Linked DNA regions of Marichromatium purpuratum 984. The protein of the gene in region 2 interacts with the protein of the main gene of each other region in a pairwise test. Links are inferred from orthologs where the notes say so. Each region holds a gene or a part of one and is shown on either strand. Other genes may lie near its edges.

Evidence for each region.
Region 1: the proteins of MARPU_RS01910 (region 2) and ndk interact in binary tests that used the Escherichia coli proteins (3 or more experiments, as listed by UniProt). The link is inferred for Marichromatium purpuratum 984 from one-to-one orthologs.

The regions. Positions count from the first base shown.
Region 1 is NZ_CP007031.1:2,928,145-2,933,856, forward strand. Bases 21-2,928 are described here. They hold ndk (nucleoside-diphosphate kinase), read left to right. Parts: upstream 21-1,214; coding sequence 1,215-1,643; downstream 1,644-2,928. Other genes in these bases: MARPU_RS12665 (hypothetical protein), read right to left, coding at 21-935; MARPU_RS12675 (bifunctional tRNA (adenosine(37)-C2)-methyltransferase TrmG/ribosomal RNA large subunit methyltransferase RlmN), read left to right, coding at 1,663-2,757; pilW (type IV pilus biogenesis/stability protein PilW), read left to right, coding at 2,754-2,928. Also shown: more of MARPU_RS12665, read right to left, coding at 1-20; more of pilW, read left to right, coding at 2,929-3,578; MARPU_RS12685 (RodZ domain-containing protein), read left to right, coding at 3,550-4,539; hisS (histidine--tRNA ligase), read left to right, coding at 4,584-5,712. UniProt on the Escherichia coli protein: Major role in the synthesis of nucleoside triphosphates other than ATP. The ATP gamma phosphate is transferred to the NDP beta phosphate via a ping-pong mechanism, using a phosphorylated active-site intermediate.
Region 2 is NZ_CP007031.1:409,164-417,222, forward strand. The notes cover bases 1,076-3,873. They hold MARPU_RS01910 (5-formyltetrahydrofolate cyclo-ligase), read left to right. Parts: upstream 1,076-2,067; coding sequence 2,068-2,679; downstream 2,680-3,873. Other genes in these bases: MARPU_RS01900 (TIGR02449 family protein), read left to right, coding at 1,309-1,518; MARPU_RS01905 (cell division protein ZapA), read left to right, coding at 1,515-1,850. Outside these bases: pepP (Xaa-Pro aminopeptidase), read right to left, coding at 1-2; MARPU_RS01895 (UPF0149 family protein), read right to left, coding at 1-853; ribose-5-phosphate isomerase RpiA, read left to right, coding at 4,356-5,024; MARPU_RS01925 (porin), read right to left, coding at 5,129-6,262; rpsI (30S ribosomal protein S9), read right to left, coding at 6,839-7,228; rplM (50S ribosomal protein L13), read right to left, coding at 7,240-7,677; MARPU_RS01945 ((2Fe-2S) ferredoxin domain-containing protein), read right to left, coding at 7,832-8,059. UniProt on the Escherichia coli protein: Involved in the removal of 5-formyltetrahydrofolate.

The sequences.
Region 1 (5,712 bases), 2.5 Mb from region 2 along the record:
GCCTCGACGAAGCGTGGATAGTCGTCCTCGGTGAGGTGGTTGATGCCGGCGGCGGCCTTGCGTCCGCCACCGCTCGGGAACTGGCGGCACAGCGCATCGGCGCCGTCGGGACGGGCCAGCGGGGCGCGCACGCTGACCAGGAAACCGCCCTCGGGCAGGCGGGTGAGCAGCGCGTGAGCGCGCTCGGGAGCGCCCTGAGCCTGAGCGTTGGCGAACACCCCGCTGACCCGCCGCGCCCAGGGCGCATCGGGCAGCACGAACACCCGGCCCGCCGTCTCGTCGACCTCGGGGCGCAGCGCCTCGGCGCGCGCCATGTCGTCGGCATAGCCGTCGCGGAGCTGGGCGAAGACCGCGTCGGCGGCGATGAACTCGCGCGGATCGGCATAGGGGCGCAGCCGCTCGAAGAGCTGCGCCGGATCGACGTGGAGGTCGGCGACCCGCGCGCCATAACCGTTGTAGTTGAGATAGATGCCGAGTTCGCGCAGCCGTTCGAGCGTCGGCGCGTCGAACCCCAACGGCGCGGCGGCCTGGCGCGCGGCGGCGTCGAAGTTGTCACCGAAGGTACCGACCACCGCCCAGGCGCGATGGGCACCGTCGAGCGCAGCGTCGACCAGCAGACTGGTGCCACGATCGGGGGCGGTGTCGATATGGGCCTCGAGTCCAGGGTGGACGGGGATCTCGCCGGGGAAGTGGTGGTCGAAGTAGCGCACCCGCACGCCGGCGGCGAGCAGCCGCTCGAGCGCAGCGCGGTTCTTGTCGAGCGAGAGGTCGAGCACCCGCACCTCGTCACCGGCGCCGGCCTCGACGCGATCGAGCAGCGCGATGTCGCGCTTGACCCCGGTCACCAGCACGCTCTCGCGCGGCTCGGCCAGGTGCAGCTGCAGGAGCGCGCAGAGTCCGTCCGCGTCGCCGTTGAAGACATCGTACAGGGCCATGCGTGTCTCCTCCCCGGCCGATCCTCGGCCCGGCTCGATTCGAGTGGAATGCGGGGAGCCTAACCAGCGCGCGACTCTCCTGACAAGCGCGCATCGGCATTGCCCGGTACAGCCGCTGACGTTAGACTTGCCTGCTCACCGACTTCTTTTGATCTTCTCAGGTTCTCCGGCCCTGGCTCGGCGTCTCGCGATCGGCGACGACGGCGTATTGGTGGTTGCCGGAGCCAGGGAAGCCCGTGTGTCCTAACATCATCCTTTAAGAGTTCTTCAGGAGCCCGCATGGCCATCGAACGCACCCTCTCCATCATCAAGCCCAACGCCGTCGCCAAGGACGCCATCGGCGCCATCCTCGGGCGTTTCGAGGCCGCCGGCCTGCGCATCGTCGCCGCGCGCATGATGCACCTGAGCCGCGAGCAGGCCTCGGCCTTCTACGCCGTGCACCAGGAGCGTCCCTTCTTCGGCGAGCTGGTCGACTTCATGACCTCCGGTCCGGTCATGGTCCAGGTCCTCGAGGGCGAGGGTGCCATCGCCAAGAATCGTGAGATCATGGGTGCCACCAACCCGGCCGAAGCCGCCCCGGGCACCATCCGCGCCGACTTCGCCGACTCCTTCACCGAGAACGCCGCGCACGGCTCCGACGCCCCCGAGACCGCCGCCGAGGAGATCGCCTTCTTCTTCCCCGAGGGCGTCTGCGAGCGCACCCGCTGATCCTGATCCGGTGACGGCCATGAACGCCAGTGAGACCAAGACCAACCTGCTCGATCTCGACCGCGCCGACTGTGAGGCGCTCGCCGTCGAGTTCGGCCGCAAGGCGTTCCATGGCCGCAACCTGTTCAAGTGGATCCACAAGCATGGCGTCGTCGACTTCGACGCCATGACGGATCTGCCGCTCGCGCTGCGCCAACAGCTGCGCGAGCGCACCGAGATTCGCCTGCCGCGAATCGTCCACGCCCACCCCTCCGCCGACGGCACCATCAAGTGGGTGATGGAGCTGACCGATGGTCAGCACATCGAGACCGTATTCATCCCCGAGGGCCGCCGCAGCACCATCTGCGTCTCCTCGCAGGTCGGCTGCGCGCTCGATTGCCGTTTCTGCGCCACCGCCAAGCAGGGCTTCAATCGCAACCTCGCGGTCAGCGAGATCATCGCCCAGGTATGGCATGCCACGCGCCATCTCCAGGCATCACCGACCAACGTGGTGATGATGGGCATGGGCGAGCCGCTCGCCAACTTCGACGCGGTGGTCAAGGCGATGGCCGTCATGCAGGACGATCTCGCCTACATGCTCGCCAAGCAGCGGGTAACGGTGAGCACCGTCGGCATCGTCCCCGCGATCGAGCGCCTGCGCGAGGTCAGCGACGTCTCGCTGGCCGTCTCGCTGCACGCCCCCAACGACGCCTTGCGCAATGAACTGGTGCCGATCAACCGCAAGTACCCGCTCGCCGAACTGATCCCGGCCTGCCGCCGCTATGTCGCCGCCGACAAGCGCCGCAAGGTGACCTGGGAATACATCATGATCGCCGGGCTCAACGACAGCATCGCCCACGCCAAGCAGCTCATCCGTCTGCTCGAGGGCACGCCGTCGAAGATCAATCTGATCCCCTTCAACCCCTTCCCCGGGGTCGATTACGCCACCAGCCCCCCCGAACAGGTCGAGGCCTTCCGCCAGCGCCTGATCCGCTCGGGGCTGATCGCGACCACCCGCAAGACCCGGGGCGAGGAGATCGCCGCCGCCTGTGGCCAACTCGTTGGCCGGGTGCAGGACCGCACCCGTCGCCAGGCCCAGGTACAACTCGAACAGGACCGGATAGGAGCGCCATGACCCTTCGCTGGCCTCGCCCGCTCGCGTTGGCCTTGCTGTGCCTGACCCTGCTGGCTGGCTGCGGTGGCACCGAGAAACGCCCCGAGGGCGGTGACGCGCTCGGTCTCGAACCCGACGACAGCCCTGCCGAGATCTATGTGCGGATGGCCGAGCAGTACTATGCCCGAGGCCAGATCGAGGTCGCCTTCCGCCGCGCGCTCCAGGCCATCGAGGCCGACCGTCGCTATGCTCGCGCGCATGTCTGGATGGCCTTTCTCTACGAGCAGCTGGGCAAGGACGCACTGGCCACCGAACACTACGAGCGCGCCGTGCGGCTGGCGCCGAAGAACCCCGACGTGCTCCACGCCTACGGCTCCTATCTGTGCCGCGAACAGCGCTACCCGGAGGCCGAGGCCCAGTTCCTCAAGGCACTCGACAACCCGCTCTATGCCACCCCCTGGGTGACCATGACCAATGCCGGTGACTGCGCTCGCAAGAAGGGCGACGCGAGCCAGGCGGAAGCGTATTATCGCTCCGCCGTCGCGGCCAATCCGAAGTTCGGTCCGGCCTTGGTCAAGCGCGCGGCGATGGCCTATGCCCGCGGCGAGATCAAGGCGGCAAAGGGAGACATCGACCGCTATTTCGGGGCAGAGACCCTGCGCACCGCGGCCAGCACGCTCGAGGCCCTGCGACTCGGCGCCAACATCGAGCGCCAGCTCGGCGATCGCGAGCGCGCCAACTTCTACCAGCGGGCCTTGCGCGAGCGTTTCCCGGACGCGGCGGCATCCAGAGAATCCCAGGGAGTCCAGTTGGATGAGCGAGACCAGATCACCGAGTCCTGAGGCGCCGAGCACGCCAGACATCGTCATGCACCCCGGCCAACGCCTGCGTCAGCAGCGCGAGGCGCGCGGCCTCGAAATCGCACGCGTCGCCTCGCAACTGCACCTGCGCCCGGAGATCATCGAGGCGCTCGAGCAGGATCGCTACGATACGCTGCCCGGCCCGGTCTTCGCGATCGGTTATCTGCGCAACTATGCCAGGCTGCTCGGCGTCGATCCGACACCATTGATCGAGTCGGCGCGCGCGACCACCCAGGAGCAGGCCGCCGCCCAGACAGGACCACGGACACGCGGCAACCTCGCCGAGACCACCTCGCGCTGGCTGATGCGCCTGATCAGTCTGGCGCTGATGGTCGCGGCTATCGCCATGCTGGTACTGTGGTGGCAGAACCGCCCCGAGATCGCCCCGGCGCCGCTCGCAGACGATGTCGCACCCAGCGAGCAATCGCGCCTCGACCCAGCCCCGTCCCAGGCCACACCCGACCCTGTCACCCCGGCCCCGACGACGCCCGAGCCCCCGGCCCCGCAGCCGACACCACGCCCGGCCCCGGCACCCGTCCAGCAAACACCCACGGTCGTCGCCGCCCCCGAGCCGGCGGCGACACCGGACACCACGCCGGCTCCCACCGCCGTGCCCGCGCCCAGCGCCGCGCCCGCAATCCTCGAGGAGCAGCCGGAGGTCACGCCCACGACCGTCACCACCGCCCCGACGACGCCCGAGGTCGCGCTCGAGTTCACCGGCAACTGCTGGGTCGAGGTGCGTGACGTCAACCGCCGCATCATCCTCACCGGCGAGCTGCGTGCCGGCGACCGGCGTGTGCTCGAGGGCGAGCCGCCCTATCGTTTCATCATCGGCAACACCGCCATGGCGCGTCTCACCATCGACGGCGAGCCGCTCGACCTGAGCGCCCGCGCCCGCGGCAATGTCGCCCGCTTCACCCTTGATCCCAGTCAGCCCGACTGAGTCCGGCGCGCTGCGATCCCACAGGCCATCAGTATCCGCCCAGTATGAGCAAGAAGATCCAAGCCATCCGCGGGATGCACGACATCCTGCCGGACCGCATCCCCACCTGGCACCGTCTCGAGGACACCGCGCGACGGGTCCTCGAAGGCTACGGCTACAGCGAGATCCGTACCCCCGTCGTCGAGGTCACCGACCTGTTCAAGCGTTCCATCGGCGAGGTCACCGACATCGTCGAGAAGGAGATGTACACCTTCCCCGATCGTAACGACGACAGCCTCAGCCTGCGCCCCGAGGGGACGGCGAGTTGCGTGCGCGCGGCCATCGAGCACGGCTTGCTGATGCAGCCGCAGCGGCTGTGGTACCGCGGCCCGATGTTCCGCTACGAGCGTCCGCAGCGCGGCCGCTACCGCCAGTTCCATCAGATCGGGGTCGAGGTCTTCGGGCTTGAGGGACCGGACATCGACCTCGAGCTGATGCTGATGACCGCGCGACTGTGGCGCGAACTCGGGCTCGAGGGTTTCCGCCTGGAGATCAATTCGCTCGGCGACGCCGAGGAGCGCGCGGCCTATCGCGCCGAGCTGATCGCCTATCTCGAGGCCCATGTCGAGCAACTCGACGAGGACAGCTGCAAGCGGCTGCACAGCAACCCGCTGCGCGTCCTCGACTCCAAGCACCCGCAGACCCGCGAGATCGTCGCCGGCGCGCCCTCGCTGCTCGATCATCTCGGCGCGACCAGTCGCGCTCACCTCGATCACATCCGCGCCGGACTCGAGCGCGCCGGGGTCGACTATCAGGTCAATCCGCGTCTGGTGCGTGGGCTCGACTACTACAATCGCACCGTGTTCGAATGGATCACCGACGAACTCGGCGCCCAGGGCACGGTCTGCGCCGGCGGTCGTTACGACGGTCTGGTCGCCCAGCTCGGTGGGCGCCCGACCACCGCCGTCGGCTTCGCCATGGGCATCGAGCGCCTGGTCGAGCTGCTCGAACTGAGCGGCGCGCAGGATGATCCCGGCATCGACGCCTACCTGGTCGCACTCGGCGAGCGCGCCCAACAAGAGGCCCCGGTGCTCGCCGAGCGACTGCGCGACACCCTGCCCGAGCTGCGCCTGGTGGTCCACGCCGGCGGCGGCAGCTTCAAGAGCCAGTTCAAGCGTGCCGACAAGAGCGGCG
Region 2 (8,059 bases):
ATGCCGTGCCCTGTCCCTTGTCGCCGTCCTGGCGTGCCGGGGCCTCGTTATGGATCAGCAGTGCGGCGGCGCGGGTGAACTCGATGATCTCGGTCAGCGCGGCCTCGTTCTCCTCGTTGTCGTCGAGGTCGTTGAGGTCCATGCGGGTGATGTCGGCGAAGTCGCGCAGGATCTCGCGCCCCTGCTCGGAGAGTCCCTGCTCGGAGATGCCGAGCATGCCGAAGGCGTAGAGGAAGCCGCGTACCCAGTCGTAGAGCGCGGTGGCGCGCTGGGCGAGCGGCGCACCCTCGTCGGGCAGCAGCGGGCTGAAGCCATAGTCCTCGTCGGCGAGTGCGGCGCGGGTCGCGCGCGCGAGTTCTCCGAGTGCGGCGTGGGTCTCCTCGCGTGCGGCCTCGGCCTCCTCGCTGTCGACGGGGTCGGTCTCAGCCTCGGGCGGGGCCGCCTCGGACTGCTCGGCGTCGGCCTGGGGCGAGCTGGTGGGCAGCAGCTGGTCGAGCCAGCGTTGCTCGGGGTCGGTGATACCGGTGCAGATCAAGCCGCACAGCATGCCGTGCGCCTCGCTCGCAGTCGGGGTGAGTGGGCTCGCCTCAAGGAGTTGGTCGAGCCGGGTGTCGTCGATGTCCGTGGCAACCTCCGTGGCGCATGGGTCGCGCTCGTCGCGGTGAATCGACAACCGATCATAGCATGGGTTCCAGCCGCCAGCCGCCAGCCGCCAGCCGCCAGCCGCCAGCCGCCAGCCGCCAGCCGCCAGCCGCCAGCCGCCAGCCGCCAGTCGCCAGTCGCCAGTCGCCAGTCGCCAGTCGCCAGTCGCCAGCCACCAGTCGCCAGCCATCAGCCGCCAATCGCCAGCCATCAGCCATCAGCCGCCAGTCGCTACCCATCAGCCATCAGTCGCCAGTCGCCAGTCGCCAGTCGCCGGGAGGATTGAACCGCAAAGCCGCGAAGGGGAAGAGCGACCAGCTGTCAGAGCTTCCAGCTGTCAGCCTCCTGTGAGGGGGGGGGCTGGCCTGTCTGGTGGCGTTGCAGTTGGCTGCAAACCGACACTGGAGGCTGGTCGCTGGTCGCTGGTCGCTGGTCGCTGGTCGCTGGTCGCCTTCTTCGTGTGCAGCATCCCGCTGGTTGCTGGTTGCTGGTTGCTGGTTGCTGGTTGCTGGTTGCTGGTTGCTGGTTGCTGGTTGCTGGTCGCTGGCCGCTGGCCGCTGGCCGCTGCGCCCTGGAGGTTGGGACAATCTCCCGGTGGCCGGCGCCCGATTGACCCTCTTCCGAGCCCCTTCTATAGTGCGCTGAACTGCAATGGAGTCACGCACCTTGGCCGATTTCGATCTAGACCAACTGGAACGGCAGGTCGCTGCGTTGATCCGGCTCAATCAGCGGCTGCGCGAGGAGAACGCCTCGCTGCGCGTGCGTCAGGAGACGCTGGTGGCCGAGCGCGGCGAGTTGATCGAGAAGACCGAACAGGCGCGCAGTCGGGTCGAGGCGATGCTCTCGCGGCTGCGTGCGATGGAGGAGAGCTTGTGAGCGATGAACCGCTGCAGGTCAGCATCCGTATCCTCGACAAGGACTACCGGGTCGCCTGCGAGCCGCACGAGGAAGAGGGCCTGCGCGATTCGGCGCGGCTGCTCGATGGCCGGATGCGCGAGATCCGCCAGACCGGGCGGGTGATCGGTACCGACCGCATCGCGGTGATCGCGGCGCTCAACATCGCCCATGAGCTGATCCAGCTCCAGCGCGCCGGCGGGGTGCCCCGCGACGATGTCTTGGTGGAGCGTCTGGGGCACCTTCAGGGGCAGCTCGCCGAGGCGCTCGCGCACGCCGTCCCCCCCCTGGACGCATCACCCGAAAAGGGTTAGCCTGTTACTGCGACACCCCCTGTAGTGTTCGACAGCGGTCTGGGTATTTTCTTGAGCCTAATCTCGACCCTGGGAGCATGACCGCAAGGCTGTTGTGCATGTCCGCCCCGAGCGGAAAGCCTGATGCCATTGCTGACTGTTCCCACTTGAACCCTCTGGTTCAAGAACGAAGGCCTGCGACGGCACCCGTGGGGGGTGTCCTTTACCCCATCCCTTGATGTCCGATCCCTCTCTCCCATCATTGCGCCGTACCCTGCGCCAGCGTCGTCGCGCGCTCGGGGCGAGGACCCAGCGTCTGCATGCCCGCGCGCTCGCGCGACGGCTGGGGCGCGAACTCGCGCTGTTGCGCGCCCGCCGCATCGCGCTCTACTGGCCGAGCGACGGTGAGCCCGATCTGCGTGCGCTGATCAAGACCCTGCGCGGACGCGGGCATGACTTCTATCTGCCGGTGCTGCGTCGCCCGGCGCCGGCCCGTGGCTCGACGCTGTGGTTCGTGCGCCACGAGCCGGGACGGCGGATGTGTCCCAATCGCTACCGCATTCCCGAACCCTGTGCGCGCGGTCGTGCGATCCGCCCGGTGAGGCAGCTCGATCTGGTGCTGGTGCCGCTGGTGGGGTTCGATGCCGATTGTCATCGCATCGGCATGGGCGGCGGTTTCTATGACCGCGCCCTGGCGCACCTGCGCCGTCATCGTCGCTGGCGCCGGCCACGGCTGTTCGGCATCGCCCACGAGTGTCAGCGTCTCGAGCGTATCGCGCCACGCCCCTGGGACGTGGCGCTCGATGCGGTCTTCACCGAGCGTCGGCGTTATCGGCGCCCGTCGTGCTGAGCGGCCCGGCGCCGGCGAACAGTCGGTAGGCGAGGTTGTCGGTCTCCTCCCAATAGCTGTAACCGAGCGCGTCGAGCGATGCGCGGAAGTTGGCGCGTTCGCCCGCCGGCACCTGGGCGCCGAGCAGCACCCGGCCATAGGCCGCGCCGTGGTTGCGGTAGTGGAACAGGCTGATGTTCCAGCGCTTGCCGATGGCGGTGAGGAAGTTGAGCAGGGCACCGGGGCGCTCGGGGAACTCGAAGCGCACCAGCACCTCGTCGTCGATCCCCGGCGCGTGACCGCCGACCATGAAGCGGATGTGCAGCTTGGCCGTCTCGTTGTCGCTCATGTCGACCACCTCGAGGCCCTTGGCGGCGAGCTTGGCGGTCAGCTCCTCGCGCTCGGACTGGCCCCGACTCAGCTCGACGCCGACGAAGACCTGGGCCTGACGGGCGTCGGCATAGCGGTAGTTGAACTCGGTGATCTGGCGCCTGCCGAGCAGCTTGCAGAAGGCGAGGAAGCTGCCGGGTCGCTCGGGGATGGCGACGGCGAGCAGGGCCTCGCGCCGTTCGCCGAGTTCGGCGCGTTCGGCGACATGGCGTAGCCGATCGAAGTTGACGTTGGCGCCGCTCTCGATGGCCACCAGCTGCTGGTCGCGGATGTCGTGGGTGGCGACATAGCGCTTCATCCCCGCCACCGCGAGCGCCCCGGCCGGCTCGGCGATGCCGCGGGTGTCGTCGAAGATGTCCTTGACCGCGGCGCAGAGTTCGTCGGTGCTCACCAGCACCACCTCGTCGACGTGCTCACGGGCGATGCGGAAGGTCTCCTCGCCGATGCGCCTGACCGCGACCCCGTCGGCGAACAGCCCGACCCGTTCGAGTTCGACCGGGGCGCCGGCGGCGAGTGCCTGGTACAGGGTCGGCGCCTCCTCGGGCTCGACGCCGATGATCCGCACCTGGGGATAGAGCCACTTGACGTAGGCGGCGATGCCGGCGATCAGTCCGCCGCCGCCGACCGGGACGAAGATGGCGTCGGGTGGGGTCGGGTGCTGGCGCAGGATCTCCATGCCGATGGTGCCCTGGCCGGCGATCACCTCGGGGTCGTCGAAGGGGTGGATGAAGGTCAGCCCCTGGGCCTCGACCAGCGCCATGGCATGGGCATAGGCCTCGTCGTAGGAGTCGCCGTGCAGCAGGGCCTTGGCGCCGAGCCGGCGCACCGCACCGACCTTGATCGCCGGGGTGGTGCGCGGCATCACGATGGTGGCGGTGATCCCCAGGCGCTTGGCGCCGAGGGCGACGCCCTGGGCGTGGTTGCCGGCGCTGGCGGCGATCACCCCGCGCGCGCGCGCCTCGGCGTCGAGTCCGACGAGCTTGTTGTAGGCCCCGCGCAGCTTGAACGAGAACACCGGCTGCAGGTCCTCGCGCTTGAGATAGACGGTGTTGCCGAGTCGGGCCGAGAGCAGTGGGGCCTTGGTCAACGGGGTCTCGCGGGCGACGTCGTAGACGCGAGCGCGGAGGATGCGCTCGATGTAGTGTGTGGGCATGGAGGACTCCGGGGATAGCGTTGCCGCTCCATGTTAGCGCAGCGACGCCTCGGCGCGGTTGCTATGATGGCCGCCCGCGGCCGTGCCGGCCGTGTCATCACGCCGAGCCCATCGGCGTGTTCGTCAGCCAGAGAGTCCCATGAGGAGGAGTGAGATGGACCAGGACGCGATGAAGCGCCAGGCGGCCGAGGCCGCGTTGGCCTATGTCGAGGGCGGTGTGATCGGGGTGGGGACGGGCTCGACCGTCAACCATTTCATCGATGCGCTGGCCGGCATCAAGGGGCAGATCGAGGGGGCGGTGTCGAGTTCCGAGGCCTCGACCGAACGCTTGAAGGCGCACGGTATCCCGGTGTTCGACCTCAATGCCACCGGCGAGCTGACGCTCTATGTCGATGGCGCCGACGAGTCGAATGCGCGCCTGCAGCTGATCAAGGGTGGCGGTGGCGCGCTGACGCGCGAGAAGATCGTCGCCGCGGCGAGCAAGCGCTTCGTCTGCATCGCCGACGAGAGCAAGCTGGTCGATGTGCTGGGTGCCTTCCCGCTACCGGTGGAGGTGATCCCGATGGCGCGCAGCCATGTCGCGCGTGCGCTGGTCGAGCTGGGGGGGACGCCGGTGTGGCGTGATGGTTTCGTCACCGACAACGGCAACCTGATCCTCGACGTCCATCATCTCGAGATCCAGGATCCGGTGGCGCTGGAGCAGCAGATCAATGCCATCGCCGGGGTGGTGACCGTGGGGATCTTTGCCCAGCGTCCGGCCGATGTGCTGATCCTCGGCTCTGCTCAGGGTGCGCGGACGCTGACCGTGGCCGACGCCGACTGACGTCGCAGGCGTTTTGTCGAGTCGTTGCCTGGGGCGATATCTCAGGCAAAGAAAAACGGGGCCAATGGCCCCGTTTTTCATTCCACGGTTCTAGAGCGCGAGGCTTAGAACTTGTGGATCATGCCGACCGAGAAGCCGTCCCAGTCCTCGACGTCGAGATCGCTGTCGACCTGGGTGTACAGCACGTACGCCTTGGTGCGCTTGCTGAAGTTGTGGTCGAAGGCGATGGCCCAGGTGTCGGCGTCGATGTCGTCGACGTTGTTCACGCCCAGATCGTAGGAGTTAGCACCGTACATGGCCTTGACCTGGTTGTTGCCGAAGGCATAACCGGCCTGGATCTGCCACAGGTCAGCCGACGGATCGCCGAAGTCCTGGTTCTCGTAGACGGCGGCCAGGGTGAAGCCGTTCCAGTCGAGGAGGCCGAGGCCGGCGCGCCACTTGGTGTAGTCGTCCTCGACGTAACCCGGGTTGGCGACGACGCGACCGTTGGGCAGGACGATGTTCTCACCGATCAGGCTGTCAGCGGAGTCCATGAACAGCTCGTTGCCGAGCGACTCGTACGACAGAGCGGCGTAGAACGGGCCGTTGGAGTAGATACCGGCCAGCGAGTAACCCTCGGCGAGGCTGTCGGCGTTGACGTTCTCACCGAAGCCCAGGGTCGAACCGCCACCAGCGTGGGCTGCGGCGGCCAGCTGGAAGCCGCTGAAGCTCGGGCTGATGTAGGCGATGGCGTTGTCGAAACGGTTGTCGTCGAAGCCGACGGTACCGTTGAAGTCGGCCATGGTGTCGGCGAACAGGTCGAGCTTGCCGGTCGAGATCTTCATCGGGCTGTCGTGACGGCCGACGAGGAAGGTACCCCAGTTGCCGGCGAGACCAACGAAGCTGTTACGCATGGTGATGGTGTCGTTCGAGCCGGAAGCGGCGTTGCCGAAACCTTCCTCGGTCATGCGCACGCCGAACTCGACCTGGTAGATGGCCTTCAGACCGTTACCCAGATCCTCCGAGCCCTTCACGCCGATGCGGTTGGCACGGCCTGCACCGGGCAGATCGCCGCCGCCGTTCAGGCCCCAGCCCTTGAAGCCGACGGTCTCGCCGGTGACGGGGTCGATGGTGGTTGCCTCGACGTCTGCATAGTCGATCGACATGTGCAGCTTGCCGTAGAGGACGGCCTCGGCCATCGCACCGGCCGGAGCAGCCATGGCGGTGGCGACCGCCAGGGTGATGAGTTTCTTGTTCATGGTGTTCTCCGCTGTTGTGAATTTGTCAGACAGACTGCAGAAACCGAGCGCAATCATGCTTTGCGAAGTGAACTATAGAGGAGGGCATGGTGTTTTGCAACAGATTGGACGGGAAAAAGACACACCCATCAAAAAGTGTCTCTTTTTTACATCGAGGGTGATTGGCCTGGCGGCTGAGACCATCTCCCTAAAGTTTACCGGATGATTGCGTGGCCTTGCTGTCGATGCGGTTTTTACGAATGCACCGAACTGCTCGTTCTGCGCCGCTCGCGCAGCTGCTGCGATCCGAGCGCCCCAGGAGTGACCGGAGAGCGGTTGTTGTGAAAAGGGTACATCTGTACCAGGATCCGCTGCGGGATCGGAGGGATGAGGGAAGGGAGGGGATAAAGAAAAAGGTCCGTACCCTGAGGGTGCGGACCTTTTTCTGGAATTTGGCTGGGGGACTAGGATTCGAACCTAGGTTGACGGAGTCAGAGTCCGTAGTCCTGCCGCTAGACGATCCCCCAATGTCTTTCGCTCGTCGCGAAGTACCGAACAAGTATATCTGTATCGATACTCCGCGACAACCCCGAAGACTTAACGCTTCGAGAACTGCGGACGCTTGCGCGCCTTGTGCAGACCGACCTTCTTACGCTCGACCTCACGGGCATCGCGGGTCAGGAAGCCAGCGCGACGCATCGGAGAACGCAGGGTCTCGTCGTATTCGGTCAGTGCGCGGGCGATGCCGAGGCGAATGGCGCCGGCCTGCCCAGTGTTGCCGCCACCCTTGACGGTGACGTTGACATCGATCTTGTCGGCCAGCTCGGCGGTCTCGAGCGGCTGACGGACCACCATACGGGCAGTCTCGCGACCGAAGAACTGGTCGATCGGACGACCGTTAATCGTGATGTTGCCAGCGCCTGCCGTCAAGAAAACTCGTGCGGCGGACGTCTTGCGGCGACCAATAGCGTGTTGCGTCTCCGACATGCGTCTGATTCCTAAACGTTGAGCTCGAGGGGCTGAGGCTGCTGCGCCTGGTGTTCGTGATTCGGACCGGCGTAGACACGCAGCTTGCGGAACATGGCGCGTCCCAGCGGACCGCGCGGCAGCATCCCCTTGACGGCGAGCTGGATGGCACGCTCAGGGGCGGTCTCGAGCAGCTTTTCGAGGCTGGTCGACTTCAGGTTACCGACATACCCCGTGTGACGGTAGTACATCTTGTCCTGCATCTTGTTGCCGGTCACGCGAATCTTGTCCGCGTTGACGACCACCAGATAATCACCGGTATCGACGTGCGGGGTGTATTGCGGTTTGTGCTTGCCGCGAAGGCGCAACGCCAGTTCGCTGGCGAGCCGGCCGAGTGTCTTGCCTTCGGCGTCGATCAGGTACCAGGCGCGGCGAACCTCTGCGGGTTTGGCGCTAACAGTCGTTGTCATGTCCTTCGCTCCGGGAAGTCCACGCGCAACAGGAACGGCGCGCGGTCCGTGAATTCGTTATCTGCGTCGAGAAAGACCGGGGATGGTACGCGATCGGTTTCGCGAGCGCAACCCCCCGTTGTATCATCGGGTGCGATCTGTGCTGCGGGTCCGTTCAGCCGGGCAACTTCAAGCGGTCAACCTGCTTGCCGGCGAGCAGATGAGACTGGAGGATCTCCTCGATATCCTCCTGATCGACGAAAGTGTACCAGACTCCCTCTGGATAGACCACGATCACCGGACCCAGCTCGCAACGCCCCAGGCAACCGGCGGTGCTGACCTGCACCCCGCCCGGTCCGGTCAGCCCCAGTGCCTTGGCGCGCTGTTTGAGATGGTTGCGCAT